DNA from 4 places in the Bradyrhizobium sp. C-145 genome. Region 2 is predicted to be linked to each of the others. Evidence: riboswitches for the same ligand, from Rfam matches in the RefSeq annotation. Region 2 holds a riboswitch; each other region holds the start of a gene.
What was found. A riboswitch is a leader RNA that binds a small molecule or an ion and turns the genes downstream of it on or off. The one in region 2 is predicted to bind cobalamin.

Region 1: another riboswitch for cobalamin. It lies ahead of metE (5-methyltetrahydropteroyltriglutamate--homocysteine S-methyltransferase); the one in region 2 lies ahead of LRP30_RS14450 (DUF1636 domain-containing protein).
Region 3: another riboswitch for cobalamin. It lies ahead of LRP30_RS06025 (TonB-dependent receptor); the one in region 2 lies ahead of LRP30_RS14450 (DUF1636 domain-containing protein).
Region 4: another riboswitch for cobalamin. It lies ahead of LRP30_RS21410 (TonB-dependent receptor); the one in region 2 lies ahead of LRP30_RS14450 (DUF1636 domain-containing protein).

Annotation. Positions count from the first base shown of each region.
Region 1 covers NZ_CP088150.1:6,445,803-6,451,695, reverse strand. Annotated here, with positions in the region: gene LRP30_RS30435 (nodulate formation efficiency C protein) at 1-449, opposite strand, end outside; cobalamin riboswitch at 1,415-1,618, shown strand; gene metE (5-methyltetrahydropteroyltriglutamate--homocysteine S-methyltransferase) at 1,721-4,066, shown strand; partial or broken gene hemN (oxygen-independent coproporphyrinogen III oxidase) at 4,760-5,893, opposite strand, start outside.
Region 2 covers NZ_CP088150.1:3,125,322-3,131,214, forward strand. Annotated here, with positions in the region: gene cobD (threonine-phosphate decarboxylase CobD) at 1-798, shown strand, start outside; gene LRP30_RS14440 (cobyric acid synthase) at 787-2,235, opposite strand; gene cobO (cob(I)yrinic acid a,c-diamide adenosyltransferase) at 2,248-2,883, opposite strand; cobalamin riboswitch at 2,923-3,143, shown strand; gene LRP30_RS14450 (DUF1636 domain-containing protein) at 3,237-3,611, shown strand; gene cobW (cobalamin biosynthesis protein CobW) at 3,608-4,657, shown strand; gene cobN (cobaltochelatase subunit CobN) at 4,657-5,893, shown strand, end outside.
Region 3 covers NZ_CP088150.1:1,269,895-1,275,787, reverse strand. Annotated here, with positions in the region: gene LRP30_RS06050 (LLM class flavin-dependent oxidoreductase) at 1-75, shown strand, start outside; gene LRP30_RS06040 (winged helix-turn-helix domain-containing protein) at 1,154-1,600, opposite strand; gene LRP30_RS06035 (hypothetical protein) at 1,618-1,818, opposite strand; gene LRP30_RS06030 (hypothetical protein) at 2,479-2,739, opposite strand; cobalamin riboswitch at 3,468-3,667, shown strand; gene LRP30_RS06025 (TonB-dependent receptor) at 3,942-5,893, shown strand, end outside.
Region 4 covers NZ_CP088150.1:4,590,501-4,596,393, forward strand. Annotated here, with positions in the region: gene LRP30_RS21395 (hypothetical protein) at 203-496, opposite strand; gene LRP30_RS21400 (hypothetical protein) at 514-759, opposite strand; gene LRP30_RS21405 (hypothetical protein) at 1,588-2,169, opposite strand; gene LRP30_RS21410 (TonB-dependent receptor) at 2,231-4,465, opposite strand; cobalamin riboswitch at 4,581-4,796, opposite strand; gene LRP30_RS21415 (hypothetical protein) at 4,886-5,143, opposite strand; gene LRP30_RS21420 (hypothetical protein) at 5,276-5,485, opposite strand; gene LRP30_RS21425 (hypothetical protein) at 5,636-5,812, opposite strand.

The DNA.
Region 1 (5,893 bases), 3.3 Mb from region 2:
GAGAGCGCCAGGGCGCGCCAGCCCAGTTCCATCGGCTTTGCATAGGTCGACGCAAGTTCAATCGTCCCGTCGAGCGCGATCTTCCAGGTGATAACGTACTGTTCGTCTGATTTATTGTCCCGGTGCCTGGTCCACGAAACGAAAACATACTCATTTCGGTCAAGTTCAGCGACGCCCCACGTTCGAGGGACGAAGTGTGCCACCTTCGAGACGTTGGACAGAATTTGTTCTATCGTCTCACCATCTTGCGCTCGCCACGTTGACTTGACTCTGTCGACAAGAGGGCTGTCGTTGGCGCGAACACTGTTGCTCATGGCAGCCAGCGCGGCCAGGCAGATCAGCGGTCCACCGAGACAAAACCATAGCGCGCGTCTTCCAGACATTCTCTTCATAACCGTCCGCCCATCTGGTCTTTCATCAACACGTCTTTCAAAGCGGGCAACCTTCAACTTGTTATGCGCGAGCGCAAGAAGTTAGCGGCTACGCGACGGGGCGACCGATGGTGTCCCGCGCGAGCAGGCGCTCCCCTCTATGTCACGCGCCGCTAACTTCAGCCGCCAGCGACAGCCCCAATTTGCTGTGCTGGACATGCCCAGCAGGAGGAGCCTGGGCATGCCGAGGACTTGCATTCTCCGTGCCAGGTAATAGACGGCAATTCTCACCGGTTTTGTGTCCTCTTTGTCGACTTTCCGACTTGCACTCGTTTCGATCGTTCCATTCAGCCTATCCATCGCGGCTTATCCATCCTCGTCACGCACTGGATATTCGACGGCGCAGGGGAACGCCTCGGTGTCCTGATGAGAATGGGGAGCACGTTTGCCGCAATTGAACCGTTTGGTTTATCGTTCCTGGAATGTGGCCTTCGATCTCTGCCATGCCTTGGGGCACTTGTGGCCAAGGAGCCGCGGCGCGGTTGGCGCTCCTTTCGCGATATGCGGCGCTCCGGAAGTCGAGGGCAGCCTCCGTCAGCTGCGCTTTGCACTCGATGGCCAAGGACGCCAAGCCAATCTTCACCGCCGAGCATTTGGAGTCTGGTTGGCACGCAAATCAACGTGCTCGCCGCGTATGTTGCTGGCTTTCGCCAGGTGTCTTGGGCCTAATCAACACTGATCCTGTTGGTCGAGAAGGCGGCTGGGGCGGACGTGCTCGAAGAACCGCTGGGAAGCCGGGACTCGCATCAAATGCGTTCTGCTCGAGGCAGCAGTTCCGGCCGCGCAAGCCGCATTTGTCCTTTCCACCGATCTGGCATGCGGCCCCACGCGCAGGTAGCCACGATGGTCATTCTGATATCGCTGATTGGAGAGCGCTTCTACATCGTAGTCAGCGATAGAGATGCTCAGTCATTCGCGTAGCAGATGTTCGCAGCATTAGCTTGCGACATAATCTGAGAGGTTGACGGAAGAGTTCTCTTGCCGATAATCCAAGTCGTCGAGGTTCTCCGGTTTGCATTTGATCCGGAGCTAAGAGGGAAGCCGGTGAAAATGCCGGCGCTGCCCCCGCAACTGTGAGCGGCGAGCCGCTGTCCAACGATGTCACTGAAGCCTGCGCGGCTTCGGGAAGGCCGGACAGCAGCGATGACCCGCGAGCCAGGAGACCTGCCCCGACAATATATTCGTCCACGGGCGGGGTGTCCCGGTGGTGCGCCAAGCAGCCGTCGCACCGCGCGACTTCCCCTGCCTGCGTCCGCCATGGCCTTTGCCCCCAACATGGGGTTTACGCTATGTCTCTTCTCTCCCTTCCGGTTGCCACGCTCGGAACGCCACGCATCGGTCCAAGGCGCGAGCTCAAACGTGCTCTAGAGAGCTACTGGGCCGGAAAAAGCAGCGAACAGCAGTTGCTCGAGGACGCAGCTGGCCTGCGTGCCGCGAACTGGGCTCGTCAGAAATCTATCGGCGTCACGGTCATTCCATCGAATGATTTCTCGCTGTATGACCAGGTGCTCGACACAAGTGTCATGGTTGGCGCCATCCCGGAGATCTACGCCTCGAAAGCCGAATCCGTTTCGCTCAAGACGTACTTCGCCATGGCCCGCGGTTCACAATGCGACGACCAGGGTGCGAGTTGCGGTCATGGACCCCGCGGATTTGGCGCACCCGCGCAGGAGATGACCAAGTGGTTCGACACCAACTACCACTACATGGTCCCCGAGTTTCACAGGGGACAGACTTTCAGGCTATGCTCTCGCAAGCCGATCGAGGAGTATGAGGAAGCCAAGGCCCTTGGCTTTCAGACCCGCCCTGTCCTGATCGGGCCGGTCACATTCCTAAAGCTCGGCAAGAGTGCCGATCTCGCGTTCCAGCCACTCTCACTGCTGGATGAACTGATACCGGCCTATATCGAGGTTCTGGAGGAATTGGCCAAACGTGGGGCAAATTGGGTTCAGTTCGATGAGCCCTGCCTGGTTCTTGATCTGGATGAGGGGGCGCGAAAATCTCTGCTCCATGCCTATGACCGGCTCGCCAAGGAGGGGCCGGCCATCAAGATCATGGTTGCCAGCTATTTTGGCGACCTCGGCGACAACCTGGATACCGCCTTGAGGCTGCCAGTTGCCGGACTTCACCTCGATCTGGTTCGAGCGCCACAGTTATTGGACCAGATCATTGCTGGCCGCCGAAGTGATCTCGTCATCTCGCTCGGCGTGATCGACGGCCGGAATGTATGGCGGTCGAATTTGTCCTCGCTGCGCCAGCGGCTCGAACCCGCGATTGCGAAGCTTGGCAAGGATCGTGTACAGATCGCCCCATCCTGCTCGCTGCTTCATGTGCCGGTCGATGTTGAACTCGAGACCGGGCTCGCTTCCGACGTCAAGAACTGGCTTGCTTTCTCGGTCCAGAAGATGCGCGAGCTTGCGATCCTGGCGCGGGCACTCGCAGGCGACCAGAATGTTGCGCTAGCTCTTGCCGAGTCGGAATGTGCTGCGACTGTCCGCCTGACTTCGCCGAAAATCCGCGATGCCAATGTCGCTGCCCGGATGAGAGCGATCGACCAGAGCATGCGCCCGCGCGCCAGCCCATTTGCCCGTCGTGCCGAGATCCAAAGCAATCGTTTCGGACTACCGGCTTTTCCTACCACGACGATCGGATCGTTTCCGCAGACCACAGAGGTCCGGAATGCCCGTGCGGCGCATGTGCGAGGCGCGATGAGCGACGAGCAATACGACAGGTTCCTCAAGGAGGAGACTGCGCGCGCCGTACGTTGGCAGGAGAACATCGGTCTTGACGTCCTCGTGCACGGCGAGTTCGAGCGCAATGACATGGTGCAGTACTTCGGCGAGCAACTCGCCGGCTTCGCATTTACCAGGAACGGATGGGTGCAATCCTACGGCTCGCGCTGCGTCAGGCCACCGATCCTATTTGGCGATGTCTTGCGGTCGAAGCCTATCACCGTAGACTGGTGGCGCTACGCGCAATCACTAACGAGCAAGCCGATGAAGGCGATGTTGACCGGACCGGTGACGATCTTGAACTGGTCCTTTGTTCGCGATGATATTCCCAGAAGCGAGGTCTGCCGCCAGATTGCGCTCGCGATCCGAGACGAAGTCCGTGATCTCGAAAATGCTGGTGCGACCATGATCCAGATCGACGAAGCTGCACTCCGCGAAGGATTGCCATTGCGCCGATCGGAGTGGACGGCTTATCTCGACTGGGCCGTAGATTGCTTCCGCATCTGCTCATCGGGCGTCGCCGATCAAACGCAAATTCATACGCATATGTGCTACTCGGAGTTCAACGACATCATCGGTGCGATTGCTGCAATGGATGCGGATGTCATCTCGATCGAGACGTCGCGCTCGAAAATGGAACTACTCGACGTGTTCAGGAACTACGAATATCCAAATCAGATCGGGCCGGGCGTGTACGACATCCACTCTCCACGCGTTCCCGAGACGGGCGAAATAAAGGAGCTGATGGCGTTGGCTCGGACACGGCTGCAGGATTCGCAGCTCTGGGTCAATCCGGACTGCGGCCTGAAGACGCGGAAATGGGAGGAGGTTCGGCCCGCGCTAGCGAACATGGTCGCTGCCGCCCGCGAACTGCGCGCTGCATCCGATCCGCGAGGCCGTTAATCCCGGGTTTGGGTCTTTTCTCGACAAAGCTGATCCGCTTGTGCTCATTTGGGCTCTCGACAATCGAGGGAGCCTTGGGAACACAAAAAGATGCCCGGCCCCGCTTAGCGGGCCGGGCGGAAGTAAAGTCTGGGAGGAGCGACGCTGACGCATCGCGCGGACTTCCATCGGCGGAGGGAGGACAGCCGCCGGTTCGATCACGGCGAGGACATTCGCCGAAGATCTGAGCCCAGTTGAAGCACAAGCTCAGCTTAGCTCAATTATGCCGTGGTATGCGACCGATATAGCTTGAGATTAGAAATCTACACCAGCGTTTGTCGCTCATGAGCACGTTGGCAGCGGTTGCCGACAGCAACGAGGGGCAGTGATGCCGGGCGGTCGCCGCAGGGCACCAACCGCAAGCTCGGTGCGCTTTCCTGCCTGGAAACCTTATGCTCGATCAGCGCGACGATACGAAAAAACCGGCTCCAAGAATCTCCCGAGCGTAGCCAGTGCATGAGCGGTTGCTATTGATTTGGACCCTGCTTAAGGCAGTCCTTGGTCGACCGGTTCCACCCGATAGTCGGGTTTCGGCTTGGGCCTCTGTTTGAGATCTATGAGCGGGCCACGCAGAGCATGTCGCGAACTTGAAGGTGGCGTGTGCCGACAGGGTGCTCCTCGGCCGTGAGTGTGGTCCTGCTCGGCCTAGCCGGTTTAGACCGCCGGACTGCGTGTAGCCGCGCCCCGAGGAAGATGAGCGTCGAACGCCGATGCGACGCTCCGGACCAGGAACTCTGCGCCATCAGCTACGGAAAGCCGGCCATCGTCAATCACCACGACGCCATCTGCGATAAGGCTCTCGATTCGAGAACGATCGACGACGGCCAACTTCGGGTCCAGTCCGTGACGACGGGATGTCTCGGAGAGATCGACTGCCATGTCGCACATGATTCGCTCGATGATCTCGGCGCGGAAGCGATCCTCCTCCGTCAGCAAATAGCCCTTCGCGGTAGCGAGCCGATCCTCGGCGATGCGAGCAAGGTAGTCCTTGGTCGAGACAGCGTTCACGACGAACCCTTGCTGCATGCGCCCGATGGCGCTAGCGCCGAGGCCAATGAGGGCGTCAGCGCAATCGTCAGTATAGCCCTGGAAGTTGCGCTTCAGCCTGCCTTCCTGCTTCGCCCGGGCAAGACTTTCGTGCGGCAGGGCAAAGTGATGGATGCCGACGCGTACGTATCCAGCATCAATTAAAGCTTCCGCGATCGTTTCGAATTGGAGGTAGCACTCGACACTGTCGGGCAGAGTGAATTCATCGATCTTGCGTTGATGCTTCTTAAATGCAGGAATATGCGCGTAGCCGAAGGCCGAAATCCGATCCGGATGCAACTCGAGGCATTTGGCGACGGTGTCCAGGCACGAAGCGACTGTCTGCTGGGGCAGGCCATAGAATAGGTCGAAATTGATCCGGCCGACGCCGGCGCGGCGTAACCGATCGACCGAAGTCGCGGTCTGACCGAAGCTCTGCAGACGATTGATAGCCCGCTGAACAACCGGATCGAAGCTCTGGACGCCAAGGCTCGCCCGGTTGACCCCGCAATAGCCAAGCGTCTCGGCCATCGGCTCGCTCAACGTGCGCGGATCGATCTCCACAGCGATCTCTGCATCAGGTAGGACGGCGAACGAATAACGTAACGAACCGACCAGATCAGCAAACGTTTCAGGCGTCATGACCGTGGGGGTACCACCCCCGAAGTGGATATGAGAGATCGGTTGTCGTTGCCCGGCTACCTCTGCAACGAGGTAGGCTTCAGTCCGCAGCCCAGCCGCATAGATCGCGATCGGCTCGTC
Region 2 (5,893 bases):
CTTCAAGCCGCGCAGCACGCCTATCGCACGAGCGCACCTGTTGCTGCGATGGGCGGTGCACAGGCCGCCATTCAATTGCTGCCGCAACTGGCGCCATCCGGCCGCGCGCGCATCCTCGCGCCGACCTACAATGAATATGCCGGGGTCCTGTCGGCTGCGGACTGGGATGTCCAGGAGGTCTCGGGGCTCGACGCGCTAGCCGGCGCAGACCTCGCGATCATCGTCAATCCCAACAATCCCGATGGACGCCGCCATATGCCGAAGGACTTGCTGGCATTGCTGCCGCGCGTCGGCCGTCTCGTGATCGACGAGAGCTTTGCCGACGCCGTTCCGCAGCTGTCGCTTGCTTCGGAAGCGGATCGGCCGGGGCTGCTGATCCTGCGCTCGTTCGGAAAGTCTTATGGCCTTGCCGGCCTGCGGCTTGGGTTCGCGCTCGGCAATGCGGCCGATATCGGCAAGCTTGCATCGATGTCGGGGCCATGGCCGGTCTCGGGGGCAGCGATCGCGATTGGCTGCCGCGCCTTGCGCGATGATGCCTGGGCCGAGGCGACGTCAGCGCGGCTCGCACGCGACTGTGCTCGCCTCGACGCCATGGCGCAGTCGCAAGGCTGGACGCTTGTCGGCGGCACGCCCTTGTTTCGTCTTTATGGAACGCCTGACGCGCGCGCCGCGCAGGAAAAACTCGCGCGTCGCCAAATCTGGTCGCGTGTCTTCGCGAGAGAGCCGACATGGCTGCGCCTCGGGCTTCCCGGCAGCGAAGCCGAATGGGCTCGCCTTGCCGAGGTGCTAGCGCGCTAACGCGAGCAATCCTTCGACGTCGAGATGCTTTTCGATGTGATCGGCGAGGGCATCAAGCGCGCTCTCGACCCTGGCGTGATAGGGCTCGTCGCCCGCGGGAATATCGAGTTTTGCCAAGAACGCCTTGCGGAAATCATCCGACGTGAACAGGCCGTGCAAATAGCTGCCCTGCACGCGGCCATCGCGCGAGATCGCGCCTTCCGGCTCGCCGTTCAGTTTCGCAAATGGCCGCGCACGGTCAGGCCCATCGGTGCGGCCGATGTGGATCTCGTAGGCCTCGATCGGCTTGTCGGTGGCGGCATGCACGGCCGCGACACGCGTCAGCGTCTTCTGCGGGCTCATCACCGTTTCTACATCCAGCAGCCCGAGACCCGGCGTGTCGCCCGCAGGGCCCTCGATGCCATCGGGATCAGCGACTCTATGTCCGAGCATCTGATAGCCGCCGCAGAGACCGAGCACATGGCCGCCGCGGCGGTGATGTGCGAGCAGATCGATGTCCCAGCCCTGCGCCCGCAAAAAGGCGAGATCGCCGCGGGTGGATTTTGAGCCGGGGATGATGACGAGCCTGACATCGCCAGGAATCGCTTCGCCCGGACGCACCATGACGAGATCGACGCCCGGTTCGAGCTTGAGCGGATCGAGATCGTCGAAATTGGCGATCCGCGATAACGCGAGACAGGCGATCTTGCATTGGCCCGGCTTTCGCGCATCGCGCAGGCCCAGCGCATCCTCTGCCGGCAGCTCGCCGGCGCGTGCGAACCAGGGCAGCACGCCGAGACCGCGCCACGCAGTCCTCGCTTCGATCAGCTTGTAGCCGTCATCGAACAGCGTGGGATCGCCGCGGAATTTGTTGATGACAAAACCCTGGATCATCGCGGCATCATCGGGGTCGATCACCGTCTTGATGCCGACGAGCTGGGCGATGACGCCGCCGCGGTCGATGTCGCCGACCAGCACGACCGGCACGTCGGCCTTGCGCGCAAAGCCCATATTGGCGATGTCGGCCTTGCGCAGGTTCACCTCGGCCGGGCTGCCGGCGCCTTCCACCAGCACCAGATCAGAGCGTGCCTTCAGCCGCTCAAAGCTCTCCAGCACGGCACTCATCAGCGAGGGCTTCATCGCGGCATAGTCACGTGCACGGGCGGTTGCGATGCGCTTGCCGTGGACGATGACTTGCGCGCCGACATCGGTCTCCGGCTTCAGCAGCACCGGGTTCATGTCGGTGTGCGGCTCGACGCCGGCGGCGAGCGCTTGGAGCGCCTGGGCGCGGCCGATCTCGCCGCCATCGACGGTGACGGCCGCGTTGTTCGACATGTTCTGCGGCTTGAACGGCAGCACGCGCAGGCCACGGCGCGTGAAGGCGCGCGCCAGGCCGGCGACGATGAGCGACTTGCCCACGTCCGAGCCGGCCCCTTGGATCATCAGCGCGCGCGCCATAGCGAGATCGTCTCAGAATTCGACGCCGGCTTGCGCTTTGATGCCGGAGCGGAAGGGATGCTTGACCAGCGTCATCTCGGTGACGAGGTCGGCGATCTCGATCAGCTCGTCCTTGGCGTTGCGTCCGGTGAGCACGACATGCGTCATCGGCGGCTTCTGCGTGGTGAGGAATTCGACGACCTCGGCGATATCGAGATAGTCGTAGCGCAGCGCGATGTTGATCTCATCGAGCACGACCATGCGCAGGTTGGAATCTGATATCAGCTCCTTGGCCTTCTCCCAGCCGGCGCGCGCGGCGGCGATGTCGCGGGCGCGGTCCTGCGTCTCCCAGGTGAAACCTTCGCCCATGGCGTGGAACTGGCAGAGATCGCCGAAATGACCGGTGAGCAGGCGCCGCTCGCCGGTGTCCCAGGCGCCTTTGATGAACTGCACCACCGCGCAGGGGAAGCCATGGGCGACGCAGCGGACGATCATGCCGAAGGCGGAGGACGACTTGCCCTTGCCGGCGCCGGTGTGGACGATGATGAGGCCTTTTTCGCCGCTCTTGGTCGCCATGATCTTGTCGCGGGCGGCCTTCTTCTTCGCCATTTTCGCAGCGTGCCGGGCGTCGGTTTCCTCGCCCGTTTGGGTCTCCGGTTCAGGCGTCATCGTACCAGTCCTTCGGCTTGACAAGTGGCGGCCAGCGGCAAATGGTGGGCCCGCGTTGGTTCCTGTCCTATGACAGGCGAAGAGGGAATGCGATAGGGTCCGAATCGGCAAGATTTGGGTCCAAAATGCAGCCGCCCCCGCGACCGTGACCGGAGAGATGCCCGAAGCCACTGATCCCCCAGGGGATCGGGAAGGCGGGGATCGAAGGGCAAGACCCTGCTCCGCAAGCCGGGAGACCTGCCAGCGCGGACGATTTTGGACCGGCGGACGGGGTGTTCCGCGACGGGGAAACGGGCCCCTGAAAAGTGGTTCGTGCGCCTCTTCGCCTCCCGCTGTTTATTCTGGAAGAGGCGATGACGGTCACACTTCACGTCTGCATTACCTGCCGTGCCGGCGAGACACTTGGCCAGGGCGAGACGACGCCAGGCAAGCGGCTGCATGGCGCGATCCTGGACGCCGGCGTGCCCGATGGCGTCAGCGTGGTTCCCGTCGAATGCCTGTCCGCCTGCAGCCAGGGCTGCTCAGTCGCGCTCAGCGCGCCCGGCCGCTGGTCCTACGTCTATGGCCGCCTGTCGGATGCGAATGCGCGCGACGTGATCGCGGGCGCTGCGGCCTATGCGGCCGCGCCCGACGGCCTCGTGCCCTGGCGCAGCCGTCCCGAAATCTTCCGCAAGCAATCGCTTGCGCGCATTCCCCCCATCGCCGTCGTGCCGGAGGCCGCCGAATGAATTCGCTCGCAAAAGTCCCGGTTACGGTGGTCACCGGTTTCCTCGGCTCCGGTAAGACGACACTGATCCAGCATCTGCTCAGCAATGCGGGCGGCAAGAAGCTTGCCGTGCTCGTCAACGAGTTCGGCAGCGAGGGCGTCGATGGCGAGATCCTGAAGTCTTGCGCCGACGCCAATTGCCCCGAGGAGAACATCGTCGAACTCGCCAATGGCTGCATCTGCTGCACCGTCGCCGACGATTTCATTCCGACCATGGAGCAGCTCTTGGCGCGCCCAGTGCGGCCCGATCACATCCTGATCGAGACCTCGGGCCTGGCACTGCCAAAGCCGCTGCTGAAGGCGTTCGATTGGCCGGAGATCCGCTCGCGCATCACGGTCGACGGTGTGATCGCGCTGGCCGATGCCGAAGCCGTCGCTGCCGGCCGCTTCGCGCCGGATCCGGCTGCGGTCGAAGCGCAGCGTGCAGCGGACGACAATCTCGATCACGAGACGCCGCTGTCGGAAGTGTTCGAGGACCAGATCGCCTGTGCCGACATCGTGCTGTTGACCAAGGCCGATCTTGCGGGCGCCACGGGTATCGAAGCGGCCAAGGCGGCGATCACGGCCGAGATGCCGCGCCGCGTGCCGATGTTGCCCGTCACCGACGGCGCGATCGATGCGCGCGTCATTCTCGGCCTCGGCGCTGCCGCCGAGAACGATCTTGCCGCGCGGCCCTCGCATCACGACGGCGAGGAGGAGCATGAGCACGACGATTTTGCCTCGGTCGTGATCGATCTTCCGGAAGTGTCTAATGTCGAGGCGCTGGTCGCCTCCATCCAGCGCCTGGCGCGCGAGCAGAACGTGCTGCGTGCCAAGGGCTATATTGCGGTCGCGGGCAAGCCGATGCGCCTGTTGCTGCAAGCGGTCGGCGAACGCGTGCGACACCAGTTCGACAAGCCCTGGGCTGCCGGCGTACGGCAATCAAAGCTCGTCGTGATCGGCGAGCATGGCGACATCGACGAGGCCGCGATCAGGTCAGGACTTGGTCTTTCAGGATCTGGCATCTGATGCACGTCGTTTTCCGCGAGAGCCGCGGTCTCGAGGAGACCGCGACGCCAAGGGACATCGGCCAGGACCCGGCCGATCTCGTGGTGCTCTCGTATTCGGATTCCGACCTTGCCGCGTTCGCGGCCGGCTGGCGGCGCGGGCGCGACAGCCTGCCGTCGCTGCGGCTCGCCAATCTTGCGGAGCTGCGTCATCCGCTCTCGGTCGACACCTATATCGAGCGCACGCTGTCGCAGGCGCGCGGCATCCTGGTGCGGTTGATTGGCGGTGAGTCCTACTGGCCGTACGGTCTCGCGGCGCTCCAGCAACTTGCCAAAGACCGCAACATCGTACTGGCCGTGCTGCCGGCCGATGGCCGTGACGATACGCGGCTGGACGCGTATTCGACCTTGCCGGTCTCGACGCTGCGCCGGCTCAAGGTGCTCTGCGACACCGGCGGCCCGGTCGCGGCGCAAGCTGCGATCGCTCAGCTCGCGCTGGCCTCGGGCCTCTATGCCGGGCCAGTCGTCGGCGAGATGACCGTGCCTGAGATGGGATTTTATGATCCCGCGCGTGGCGTCATTGCTGCGCCGGTAGGCGGCGAGGGGAAGCCTCGCGCGCTGGTGACGTTCTATCGCTCCTATCTCACTGCTGCGGACACCGGCCCGGTCGATGCCCTGATCGCCGCGCTGCGCGAGAAGGACTTTGACGCTTATGGCGTCTTCGTCACCTCGCTGAAGGCCGCGGGCGTTGCCGATTGGCTGCGTGCGCATCTCGTGCAAGACCCTCCGGCCGCGATCGTCAATGCGACGGCGTTCTCGGCAATGAGCGATGACGGCACGACGCCGTTCGATACCGCATCATGTCCGGTGTTCCAGGTCTCGCTCTCGACGGCGCAGCGTGAGGACTGGGCCACCTCGCTCCGTGGTCTTTCGCCCGGCGATCTCGCGATGCATGTGGTGCTGCCCGAGGTCGACGGTCGCCTGTTCGCGGGCGTGGTGAGCTTCAAATCCGCTGGGATGCGCGATCCCGATCTGCAATTCTCGCATCTTGTCCATCGCGCGGATGAGGAGCGGGTGCAGGTCATCGCAGCACGCGTTGCCGCCTGGCGGCGGCTCGCGGAGACGCCGGCCGCCAGGAAGCGTCTGGCGATCGTGCTCTCGAACTATCCGGGACGTCCGCACCAGATCGCGCATGCGGTCGGTCTCGATGCGCTGGCCTCGGTCGAGGCCTTGCTGTCTGATCTCGCGGAGGCCGGCT
Region 3 (5,893 bases), 1.9 Mb from region 2:
AGCACTCTTCGTGATCACTATGGTTTGAGCCGCCCGGCGAGCGTGTTCTCGCGCTCTCTTCAAGCGATCGCATGATTGCTAAAGCGGTCACGTCGCGGCCGGCCTATGCCTTGACTTCTCGCGGAAACGAGCCGTTCTGGCGTTCACATACTCAATATCGGCTTCGCAGCCATCTAGTCGAACCAATTCGCATCGGCGGAATGCCAACCCTGTTTTCGAGAGTAGCAGGAAGAAATGCCTCGATCGGAGCACGTCTGGCGATCCTTGATCAGAAGGCGCGCACCGGTTTCGGACGCCTCGCTGAGCACGCAACTGCGCCACCATCTTCCATCTGCATCCAGAAGAGCTACCCGGTATTCATGTTCAAAGCGGACGCGCCTTGTTCGCCATTTGCCTCGAAGCATAAAAAGTCAGCCGCTTGATGGCGCCTTCAATAAGGCCGTTTAAAGAGGAAGTGGATAGCTAGATTTTATTCCGGCCCATTCTCCGGGCCGCAAGGAGCAATGGAAACGCGAAACTCAAGCCTTGGACTATCTCTGGAGAAACGTGAAGCCGAACAGGCTTTCCCACAGGAGAACAGCCCCGCTGCGGTAAACCCAAGGAAGGTTCCTCAAATGGAATCATGCTTGCGCATGAGTCTCAGCTGCCTGCCGGCCTCGAATCAGGGCAGTTTTGGTTTTGGATTGAACGTGCTTTTCTTATCGTCTCTGGGCGCACAATTCCGGCCGTTGCGCGCACAAAATGCATCTTTAAGGCACGATGCGCGATTAGTGAGACGTAGTGCGGCACGAATCACTTTTAGTGCCAGTACATTATCTTTCCTCGGCCCGTTCGGTATGTCGCTCAAAAGGGTCGGGAGTACGGTCTCTGATTTTGTTTGTCATTTTGCAACGATTTGGCTCTGGGCGGACACCAACAAGAGTGTTTCGCGTTGCATTCAACCGGCAGAAGCAGGGAAGGTGTTGGCGACATGCTGATAATCTGGAGCACTTACGTCTTCACTCAGATTCGAAGAAGGATTCGGCGGCGAGGATCGAGAGAAGCCCACGACGAGCAGCACTGTGGAAAGCTTTGAAATAGGCACCGGTCTCCTGAACTCGAGACCACACGTCGTGCAGAGTGTCGCCAAAGCGCAAGCTGCAATGTTTCGGAGTCACGACCGTATTGCACGTCCATTTCCAAAAGTGCGAAGCCGTTGCCGTCGTTTAGCGGCCCGTCGATCTGCCTTGGCCGCAACTGAAAGAGCCGTGGCAGCGTTCACAGGCTCTTTGGCAGCTACGTTCGCCTCGGCAGCAGCGTTGGTCCCGGCAGCAGGTCCGTCCTCATCTATTCGCTTTTCTACGACGGACGATCTTGCTTCCATCACCTCAAGGACGGCCCGGCCCTTGTCCGTGATGCGCCAACCTCGATTGACGCGCTCAATCAATCCTTGGGAAAAGATGTCGAGCCCCGGCACACGCGCACCCATTCTCTTCGTGGGCGCTGCCCAATCCGGCCCGCTCGTAGCCAAAATCGCCATGTCTCGCTTGAGGTCGGGCATGGATGCGAATCCATCCGGGTAACTGATGAGAATCTTCAACACTGTGACCTGCAAATTCACTTCAGGACTGCCGAGACCTATCGCCACATCGTTGGCGCCGAGCGAAGTGCCTCTATGGCCACCTGTCTCAGCCGCTCCGCGGTAGTTTCACCGTTTCTGGCGGCGTCCAGCATCTTGGAGGCGACATGGGCGCGAAGGCCAGTCTCGCTGCGGGATACGCCCTCGCAGACCTCATCAAGGATAGTGCGTAGAAGGGCAGTCGTGGCTGGGTCCAACACTCTGCGACTCCGAAATGCGAAGAGATCAATAGCACGAGAACGCACTGAATACTTTTGAATGCGATCTTTCAGATGCAAAACCCAAACCGAGTATATCTCCGTGCGGCAGAGCGACTAGCGTCGGAGCCTGGCAAGGATTCAACCTCCTCTGCGGGGCACGACTTGCGTCGTCGTGACACGCAGAGACCGAGGCGAGTCGTATTACGTGAGCGTGTGACCGCGCTTCCGAGCCAGTCGGCTTGTCGGTTGGAGAATATCATCCGGGAGAATATCATCCGCTCGGGTCACCCGGGAAGTTGTGGGAGCTGCGATGCCGGCACGTTCGGGTCGCGGCTTCTCATCGCCCATGCTTGCCGGCTCTTCGGGTCTCGAGCGCTGGGATTCCAGTTGACACGGCGAATGTACCCTTGCCGAAATCGATCGGGCTTCCGAGCTGACTTTCTCGAAGTGGACCCACTTAAGCTTGATCATTAGACGTCACGCGACCATCAGCGAGAAGCTCTCTGAGCTGCTATCCTTCTCCCGCTAGGCTGGCGAGAAACTTGATCAGCAGCCACACAGAAAGGAAGACAATGCCAGCATGATTTCGGCGCGCGTCGGATCTTTACCGAGCGAGGCGGCGCGCAATCCTATTGTTGCGGGCCAGCTCTGTGGCCGGAGTCATCGGAGGGAGGCTAAGTTAGTATCACAATCAACCAAAGCCGGAGCGTGAGATGGTTTGGTTGTCATCTCTATAGAATGGATCAGCCGACCTGCGCTCATCACTTCAAGTCGACATCCCTCGCCGGGCCTTAGGCTTGCTACAATGTGGCGCGCTATATCAAGAGCAGCTTGCCAAGCCGCATTGTCGTCGAACAATTCTTCCCCGAGCGTGTCCTGAAATGGACGAATGCCGCCGACATTGAAGAAATAGCGTGTCATCGGCTCTCTCATTCCTTCTGTTCGAATAGTTACTTACAATCTATCCTTAAGGAAGGCCCCTGGAGTAGGGGCGCGGCCGCTCCTCTCCCCACTTCGTCGCCGAGAACAACGCGCCGCTGCGTAACGATTCCTTCCGCAGCAACGGCGAATTCGGAGCTTTTGTTCCGACAAGCACAGTACATAACGCACGAACCAACTGAGTGTGTCGTACGGGCTTCAGATTGGGCGGCCCTACAAAAAGTCCCCGCTAATTCACTTAGAACGTGCCGCTCTGCTGCTGGAGCCGACCCACAAGCAAATTCCGAGATCCGCCAAAGTGTTGCGGGCGCGGAAATGTGCTCTGCGGCAATCGTTTCCGCTGTAGTGACCGTAACCATCTTTCAATGTTGATTAATGCAAACTGCCGCCCCTGCATGTTGAAATCCTGCGTTCGGTCGTCTTCTTCGACAGATTTCAACGGCTCTGTTATTTAGGCGTGAAGAGCAGTCCGGCGCGCGCGTCTCCCACCTGATCGTAGATTCGCGGCTCTGCCGCGGCAAGCTGCGCGATGCGCTTTTGTCATCAACCGGCGGGCCAAATGCTCGACTAGCTTTCGCGAGTTTCCGCTCTATAGGGCCCAAGCACGAACTCCTGCTGCTTACTCGGACATTGTTACTATTGGTCCGGTGGAGCTGGTTTAGCAAACAACGCCTTGCTTCAGAGAGAGATTGACTTCGCGCCTCGTCACCTCTTACGGTGATACCGACGGTTCCCCACTCGGGGATCAAAAGGGAATGCGGTGCGGGGATTTTCCCTTAGGCCGCAGCTGCCCCCGCAACTGTAAGCGGCGAATCTTTCGTCATAGGCCACTGGGAAACTCGGTCCTGGGAAGGCGACGCAAGGTTAGGACCCGCGAGCCAGGAGACCTGCCGTCAGTCGTGGTCACACGCGAAAATGTCGGTCGGGGAGTACAGACATTGCTTTCACCTTGCGCAGGCGCATCTGCGCCATGGTGAGACCTCGTTCGCTGTGACGTGCCACTGACGTCATGCCGAGGTCTTCTCGTGTTTCCCATCGTGCCAAGGCGGCTGCGTGCCGGCCTGCTCGCTCACGCCCTCCTTCTTCCAGCTCTGCCGTTTGTGATTTGCGCTGCCAAGGCGCAACAAGCCCGTGCGGTCCAAACCTTGCCGCCGGTCACAGTCAGCCCGCCTGAAAAGCCGGCGGTGAGGGCCGTCCGCCCTGACGGCAAGCGTTCGGCCGCGGCCTCCCGGCCGCAGTCGAAGCCGGCGGCAACGCCTCGCGCGGCACCGGCGGCCGCAGCCTCCGACGGCTCGCCGTCGACGCTAAGGCTGACCGAGCGGAACACCAGCGGAAGCCGGCTTGGCCTCACGCCGCTGCAAACGCCTGCCAGCATCGAGACGATCACGGCGCAGACCATCGCGGGTCGCGGCCAGCACAACGTCACCGATGCCGTGGCCCAGAACGCAGCCGGCTTTACCGCGAGCCCAGCCCCCGGGAACGGCGGTCTTTCCTTCGCCACCCGCGGATTCGCCGGCAGCAATTCGGTGATGACGCTGTACGACGGCACGCGCCTTTATGTCGGTGCCGGCACGGTGACGTTTCCGTTCGATACCTGGTCGGCGGAGCGTATCGAGGTGATGCGCGGGCCGGCGTCGGTGCTCTACGGCGAAGGTGCCATCGGCGGCATCATCAACGTGACCCCGAAGAAGCCGATCGCAACGACCTACAACGATGCCGAAGTATCGCTCGACAGCAACGTGACGCGACGCCTTGCGGTAGACAGCGGCGGCGCCGTCAATCCCAATGTATCCTATCGCTTCACCGCCACCGGCAACATGTCGGATGGCTGGGTCGATCGTGACAAGACATCCAACCTGGCGATCTCCGCAGCGGTGCGGGTGCAGGCTGCGGACAATCTCGCTTTCACGCTGTCCGAGGACTACGGCAACAGAAACCCGTCGCACTACTTCGGGACCCCTCTGATCAATCGCACCATCGACGACACGCTGCGCTTCAAGAATTACAATGTGCTCGACAGCGCGATTCACTATGAGGACAACCGGACTCAGTTCAAGACTGAATGGAACGTCGCGGACGGCATCACGGTCCACGACACGCTCTACTACCTGACCAGCCATCGGCACTGGCGCGACGTCGAGAGCTACGCGTGGAATCCCGCGAACCAGCTCATCACGCGGACCAGCTACATCGAGATTTTCCATGACCAGGCGCAGGCCGGCAACCGGACGGATGCGACGTTCCGCGGCCACGTGCTCGGCCTCGCCAACGAGCTCGTTACAGGCTTCGACGTCAACAGGATCGACTTCACCCACACCAACAATTCGCCTTTTGGCGGGACAACCTCAGTCGGCGTCGATGCCGTCGGCCTGGGCTATTTTTCCGCAACGACGACGCCGGCCACGCCCGGTTACAATGCCATCGTCAACCAGTACGCACTGTTCGCCGAGGATCGGCTGTCGCTGACCGACAAGCTGTCCCTCGTGAGCGGCGTGCGGGTCGACCGCCCCGAGGTCGACCGCACCGACTACAAGACACCGGCCAATAGTTTTGGTACGTCGCTGTCGGGGACGAGCTGGCGCACCGGCGCGGTGTACACGCCGATCCCGAACCTGGCGTTCTATGGCCAGTACGCGACCGCCGTCGACCCAGTCACAAACTTGATCTCATTGGCTGCGACCCAGAAGACGTTTCAGCTCTCCACCGGCAAGCAGATCGAGGTTGGTGTGAAGCAATCGTTCTGGGGCGGCCGTGGCGAGTGGACGCTCGCCGGCTATCAGATCGTCAAGAACAACCTGCTGGTCCCCGATCCCGTCAATCCCGCCGGTCTGGCGTTGCAGGTCGGCCAACAATCGTCGCGCGGGGTTGAGGCCTCGATCGGTCTTGCCCTGAACGACGGCTGGCGGGTTGACGCCAATCTGGCGCTGCTGCAGGCGAGATACGACAAGTTCAGCCAGACGGTGGGCGGCAAGATCGTCAGCTACGCCGGCAACATCCCCAAGAATGTGCCGGAGCAGGTTTCGAACGTCTGGGTCACCTGGGACTTTGCTCCCGACTGGTCGGTCTATGGCGGCGTTCAGATCGTCGGCCGGACCTTTTCGGACGACGCCAATACGCTCCGCCGCCCCGGCTATGC
Region 4 (5,893 bases), 1.5 Mb from region 2:
GGCCCATGCAAAATGCAACAGGGAGAAGCACAACAAGACACTCCCTGAGCACTGGGAGTGGCGAGTGAAAGTCGGATTGGACCGGGAAAATCTCGGCCACAAGCACGGCCTATTGTCTCTCTGGAACGACGACTGAAATTCCCGCGCTGCTAGCCGGTGCGCAGACGACAGCCACGCCAGCGTCGCGAGCGCCAACGACACCTCAGCTTGGCGGAGACCATGTTCCGCCCCTTGATGACACGCGCTGGAGCTCCCCAACCTGATACTCAAGCGTTCTTGTCTGACGTTCGAGATAGGCTACCCGCGAAGCGAGTTCTTGAAACCGTTTTTCCTCTCTGATCTTGCGAGCATCTCGATCCTCTATCCACCAGTAGTAAAAGACCGCAGCCCAACAGGCGACCACCAGCCACTGGAAGTTTTTGCTGTCGCTAAAGACGACGCTGTAGACGGAAACGAGCGAGAGGCAGACATAGCCGATGACCCTTAATGCCTTCATTGATCGTGCCCCTCTCGTCACCAGTCGTTGAGTTCGAGGATCAAATCAGCATCCGGACCGTGATCGGGGTCTCTGCGGGTGAGCGCATTCAGTTGATCGTTCATTCCGGCAAGCCGTGTCTGGATTGTCTTCAATCGCATTTCGAGTTCGCCAGTCATCCACAGGACAAGCGCAATATCAGCCCGTCCGTCCGCCCCAGATCGAGAACCCACGGCGCTGACATCGCACCGAATGCCATGATCGCCATTCCGGCGCGCCGCCATGATCGCATCCGACGATACTTCTTCAGCGCGCCCTTAAGCTCGAACTCCATATCGCCCTCCCCAAACTCGGTCGCAGACGAGCGTAGACCTGTTTGGCGGAGAGATGCCGGTTGTTTCCCGGTTTCCACAGTCTCGGCAGCAGGGCGGCAAGCGACGGGAAGGCGTCAGAGCCCGCAGGAAGCCCGCACGGCGCGCCAGAGCGACAGGGCCACAGGACACCGAACAGGGCCGCGCCAGCGCATAGGCAAGGCCGCAGGAAAGGCCGTAGAGCGCGGCCGGGGACGGGCTAAGGGGACCGGGACCGGGCCGCGTCAGCGCACCCATGTGAAACTAGGGCCTATTAGGGCCCAGCAGGTTCGGACGGGCTTTTCGCCCGTCCGGCAGAAGCAGCAATATGTCTTTATCTTCAGGCACTTCCGGCGATTTCAACGGACCGAAAATATCGCTGGCGGAAAGGACCACACGGTTTTGCCGTACGCGCGGTTCGTTGGCACCACAGGGTTCGACGGCGTTGTGCACGTTGCCATCGAAATGCTGGCACGACGAACCTGACAGCGCCGTCCGTCCGCGCGAAGCCTTAAGGGCTCACGGAGAGCAATCCGCCCTGCCCTTAGCTCTCGCGCCCGACGCTGCCGCGTCCACCGCAAGCCCGGCTCTGCGATCATCACGACACATGATCGCCCCTCAAGGGTGAGCCGGGATGAGCGACACATACGACAAATCCGAATTTCGGTAAAGTGGAATATTTTCGCGAACGAGGATTGACAGAGAGCGACACAGCAAAATCCTGCAGCCCCGATGGCGCCACGACGTCGAACGTAGCGGCGCTCAGGCCGACATCGCTCGCTTGCGCCCGAACGGATCGAGCAGGCGGACGATCTCGCAGGCGGCGACGAGACCGGCGAGCCAGGCGGCGCTGGTCAGCCCAAGGCGCATCACGATGGCTGCGGTGAAGGCGCCCTCTCCCCCCAGGAACGGCGTCGCGGCGAGCAGCGCGAGCTCATAGGCCGCATAGGCGGCGACGAGCGTGACGGCCAGCGCCAGCGGCGTGCGGCCCTGCGGCAGCATGCGCAGCACCGCAGACGAAACGGTGGTCGCCAGCAGCGCGGCCGCGCCGATCGCAAAACCCCAGGCGATGGTGCTGCCGTCGATGGGATAGTGCAGCGCGCCGAAGCCGATGGTCTGGTTGACGAGCCAGGCGCCAGTGACGACGAGCAGCGCCGGGCGCAGCGGCAGCATCGCGGCCGCGACGACGGCAAAGGCCGCGAACGGTGTTGCACAGGCGAGCGCGAAGCTTGCGAGCGCGCATGACGCCGTCAGCAGCGCAAAGCAGAACATCGGCGCAAGACGCGGCGCGACCGGGTGAAGCCGCAGACGGTCGGCGTGAGACGGCTGGATGCTGAGAGCCATAAGTGATCTCCTTCTATTCGAATTCTAGTGCATTTGGGGACGTGTGACAGCCCTATCGACGTCAGAACGTGGCGCCGGCTTTGAGCAGATAGCTGCGGCCGGGCAGCGGATAGGCGCTGAAGCGACCGTCGGTAAAGGTGCTTGCGACTGCATAGTCGTAGTAGAGCGCGTTCAGCAAATTGTTGACGCTGAGCGACCAGAAGTACCGCTCATATTGACCACTGAGCTTGAGGTCGATCGTGCCATTGGCAGGGATCGGCTTCTGCGTTCCGGCCTGGTCGTTGTCCATGCGACGCTCGCTCCAGAATCGCGCGGTGGCGTCGAGCACGACATAGTTCTGCCAGATGTTCCAGGTGACACCCGCACTCGCGGTGTAGCGCGAGACCAGCGGCACGTCATTGCCCGCCCAGACGCCCCCTCGGAAGACAGCCCTCGTATAAGCCATGCCGGCGCGCAAGAGCAGCGCGTCGTTGACGCGATAGGAGACACTGGTCTCCGAGCCGTAACGACGGGTCGGATCGAGATTGGCGTTGTAGAACAGGATTGGATTGAAATGGATCTCGTTGGCGAGGTCCATCAGATAGAGACTGCTCTGCATCTGAAGACCGCCTCCCTTGATACGTAGCCCAGCCTCGACATCCTGCGAGGTCTGGGTCTTGAGCAGGAACGTTCGCGGCAGTGGATTGAAGAAGGGATCGAATGAGGGTCCTGACGACACCCGCTCGTCGACGTCAGGCGTGCGAAACGACCGCGCGGCGCGGCCGAACAGCGAGACAATGTCGTTGAGGCGATGCTCGGCACCGAGGTGCAGCGCATACTGGGTCTCGTCGCTCCTGAGCGGGTGCGCGCCGATGTCGGCGTTGAACGGAGCCGCCGGATCAAAATTGTCACGTGCCGACAGACTGATGGTCTGCACCCGCGCGCCATAGGAAACGTCGGTCGTGGGCGTCACACCCAATGTGTGCTGAAAATAGCCCGCAACGGTCTGCTGCCTGAGGTCGTAATTGTGCCAGGCGGCGAGACCCTGGCCGGCGCCGCGGTTCTGCTGAAAGCTCGCATCGTAATAGTCGATGCCGGTCAAGAGCTGCGACGGCATTCCGAGCAGGAGGCTCTTCACGCTGAGCCGCGGCGTGATCGACCATGTCGTCAGATCGGCGTCGACATAGGTCGAGGTGAAGAAGGCGGGCGCCGGCGTCGGACTGGAGAAGAATGCACTCTGCTGCCTCTTGTCGCGCAGGCCGCCGTCGACGATGAGATCGACGCCGTTCACCAGGGTTTTTGTGAAGCCCGCTGTCGCGCCAAAACCTTGCTGGTTGGCATAGTTGAAGGGCGTGCTGGTCCCCTTCCGGTTGGTCGCGAGCTCGTCGAGACCGATCGAGGGATCGACGGTGCGGCCGCCCGGCAGTCGCAGCTCCTGATTGTCGCCGGTCACGGACAGGAAAGCAGTCAACCCCGGCGTCGTGTAGTTCAGATTGCCGACGCCGTTCTCCTGGGAATAACGATTGTTGTCACGATAGCCATCGGTCTTGACGGTGTTGCCGTAAAACGAGGTCGACCACGGACCGGAATTGAGCCACGTCGAGACGTTGGCGAGCCTGGTGTTGAACGAGCCGAAGCCGACCTCGATGCCCGCGGCCATGGGTGGTCCGCCGACGCCGTTCTTGGTGACGATGTTGATGACGCCGCCGACCGCGTTGTCCCCATAGAGCACCGCACCGGAATTGCCGCGCGTGATCTCGATGCGCTCGATCGAATTGAGCGGGATGGTGGCAAGGTCCACCTGCGCCATGTCGATGTCGTTCAGCCGCCGTCCGTTGACCAGCACCAGCGTGTTGGTCGTTGCGAACGCGCCGAAGCCGCGCAGGTCGACACCGGTCTTGGCGCCGATCGGACCGCCATAGAACGTCGTGATCTGGGCGCCCGGTACTTGCGTCGAGATGATCTCGGCAAGCGTCTGCGACGGCGAATGGGCGACGTCCGCGGCGGTGATGACGGTCGTGGCGGCGTCGACGATGCCTCCATTGTTGCTGGCCGCCTCACCGCCAAAGCCGGCCGAGCCGGTCCCTGTCGGCGCGCCGTTCGGCGTCGCACGGCGTCTCCCCATGTCGCCATCGCTGCTCGCCCTGGCACGCGTGCGGTTCTGATCGTCGGCCCTGGTCACTTCGACCGGCGGCAACTGCTCGGCGGCAGTCTGGGCGCGGACGCCCCTCATATTGAGGACAAGAACGGGAATGATGAAGCTGGACGCCAGCCAGGCCGTGCGACGGCACCGGATTGCGGCGGAAACGGAAGACATGCGAACAAAACCTCGGCAGGACGTCAGTGGCACGTCACAGCGAACGAGGTTTCACGACGAAGCGATCAATCGCTCCGGTGAAGCTAATGTCTGTACTCCCCGACCGACATCTTCGCGTGTGACCACGGCTGACGGCAGGTCTCCTGGCTCGCGGGTCGTTACCTCTCCGTCGCCTTCCCAGGACCGAGATTCCCAGTGGCATAGGACGAGAGATTCGCCGCTTACAGTTGCGGGGGCAGCCATGGCATTGAGAAGATCCCGGCGTTGGGAAAATCTCGCACCACGTTCCCTTTTGATCTCCGTGAGGAGAACCGTCGCGGATCTTTTACGAGTCGTGCAGCCCGGGAGTCAATCGACTGGTTGCATCTGGCAGCGACCACTCGCCGCTGCCGGTGCGTCCCGCAAGCAGAGGCCCGGCAGCTACGTCCGCCCTCGCGGGCGCTGGGCCTGCGCCCAAGCGATGGCGACGTCGCGTGGCGGAACATCGATGCGCTTGATCGGCGTCAGTTCGCCGGAGGCAGAGACAATCGCGGTCTCCTCGCGGCGGCAGCGCCGACACACGAAACGGACCTCACGCGGGAATGCCGACCAGCTTGAACGTTTGACGTTGGCAGCCATCGGCCAAGCGTCGCAATGCGAGCACGACACTAGGAACCGGCCGGGATCGAGCATACCCATTCAATCGGACTCCACGCGTCCTGCCCGCCTCCTTCAATGATTAATCCAAGTGAATCGTTCCGGTGCCTGGGCACCGCCGACAGCCTCCTGTCTTTTGGCGCGCCGGCGATTTTGGCCACAAGCATCAAGAACTCAGCGAGCCCCCTTGAGGGTGCAGGAGGTCGTGCAGGTGACCGTGGTGCCGTGATCGCATGACTTGCAGGCGCTGACGCACTGGTTCATGTCGCGAGGATTGTAGCTGTAGTTTCGCATCGGGCAGGTCGACGTCGAGCCGGTGATGTCCTGCTCCTGATCGCAGGCCGCCGTCATGAGCGCGAATATGATCACTGCAACGAGACGCATGGGATTGCCCGTCAAACATGGCAAGTGACACTCGCGAGGCGCTGCATTGCAACGAACCCCGGCCTTCCCACTACGAGCCATCGCCAATCAGCGACGCCCGCATGCGCCTGAGAATGCGCGCCAAATGTTAAGAACGGATTGCAGTCGGCCTCAAGCAGCAGCGCTGGTCGCGATCGCCTGCCGCATATCCACTGCCAGCTGGCGGTACTGCTCGGCGAGCTTCAGATAGAACTCGCGCTTGGTGCTGTCGGTGGCGAGCTTGGCAATCAGCTCGCACTCGGCGGAGAGCGTCTCGAACCGTTCGAGCCTGTCCTCAAGGTGTGTCATCGGCGTGTCCCCATCTGACGCCTCAGGGACGTCGAGCCTAAGCCCGGGAAATAGGTCACGGCGAACATCGTTATGGAGTAG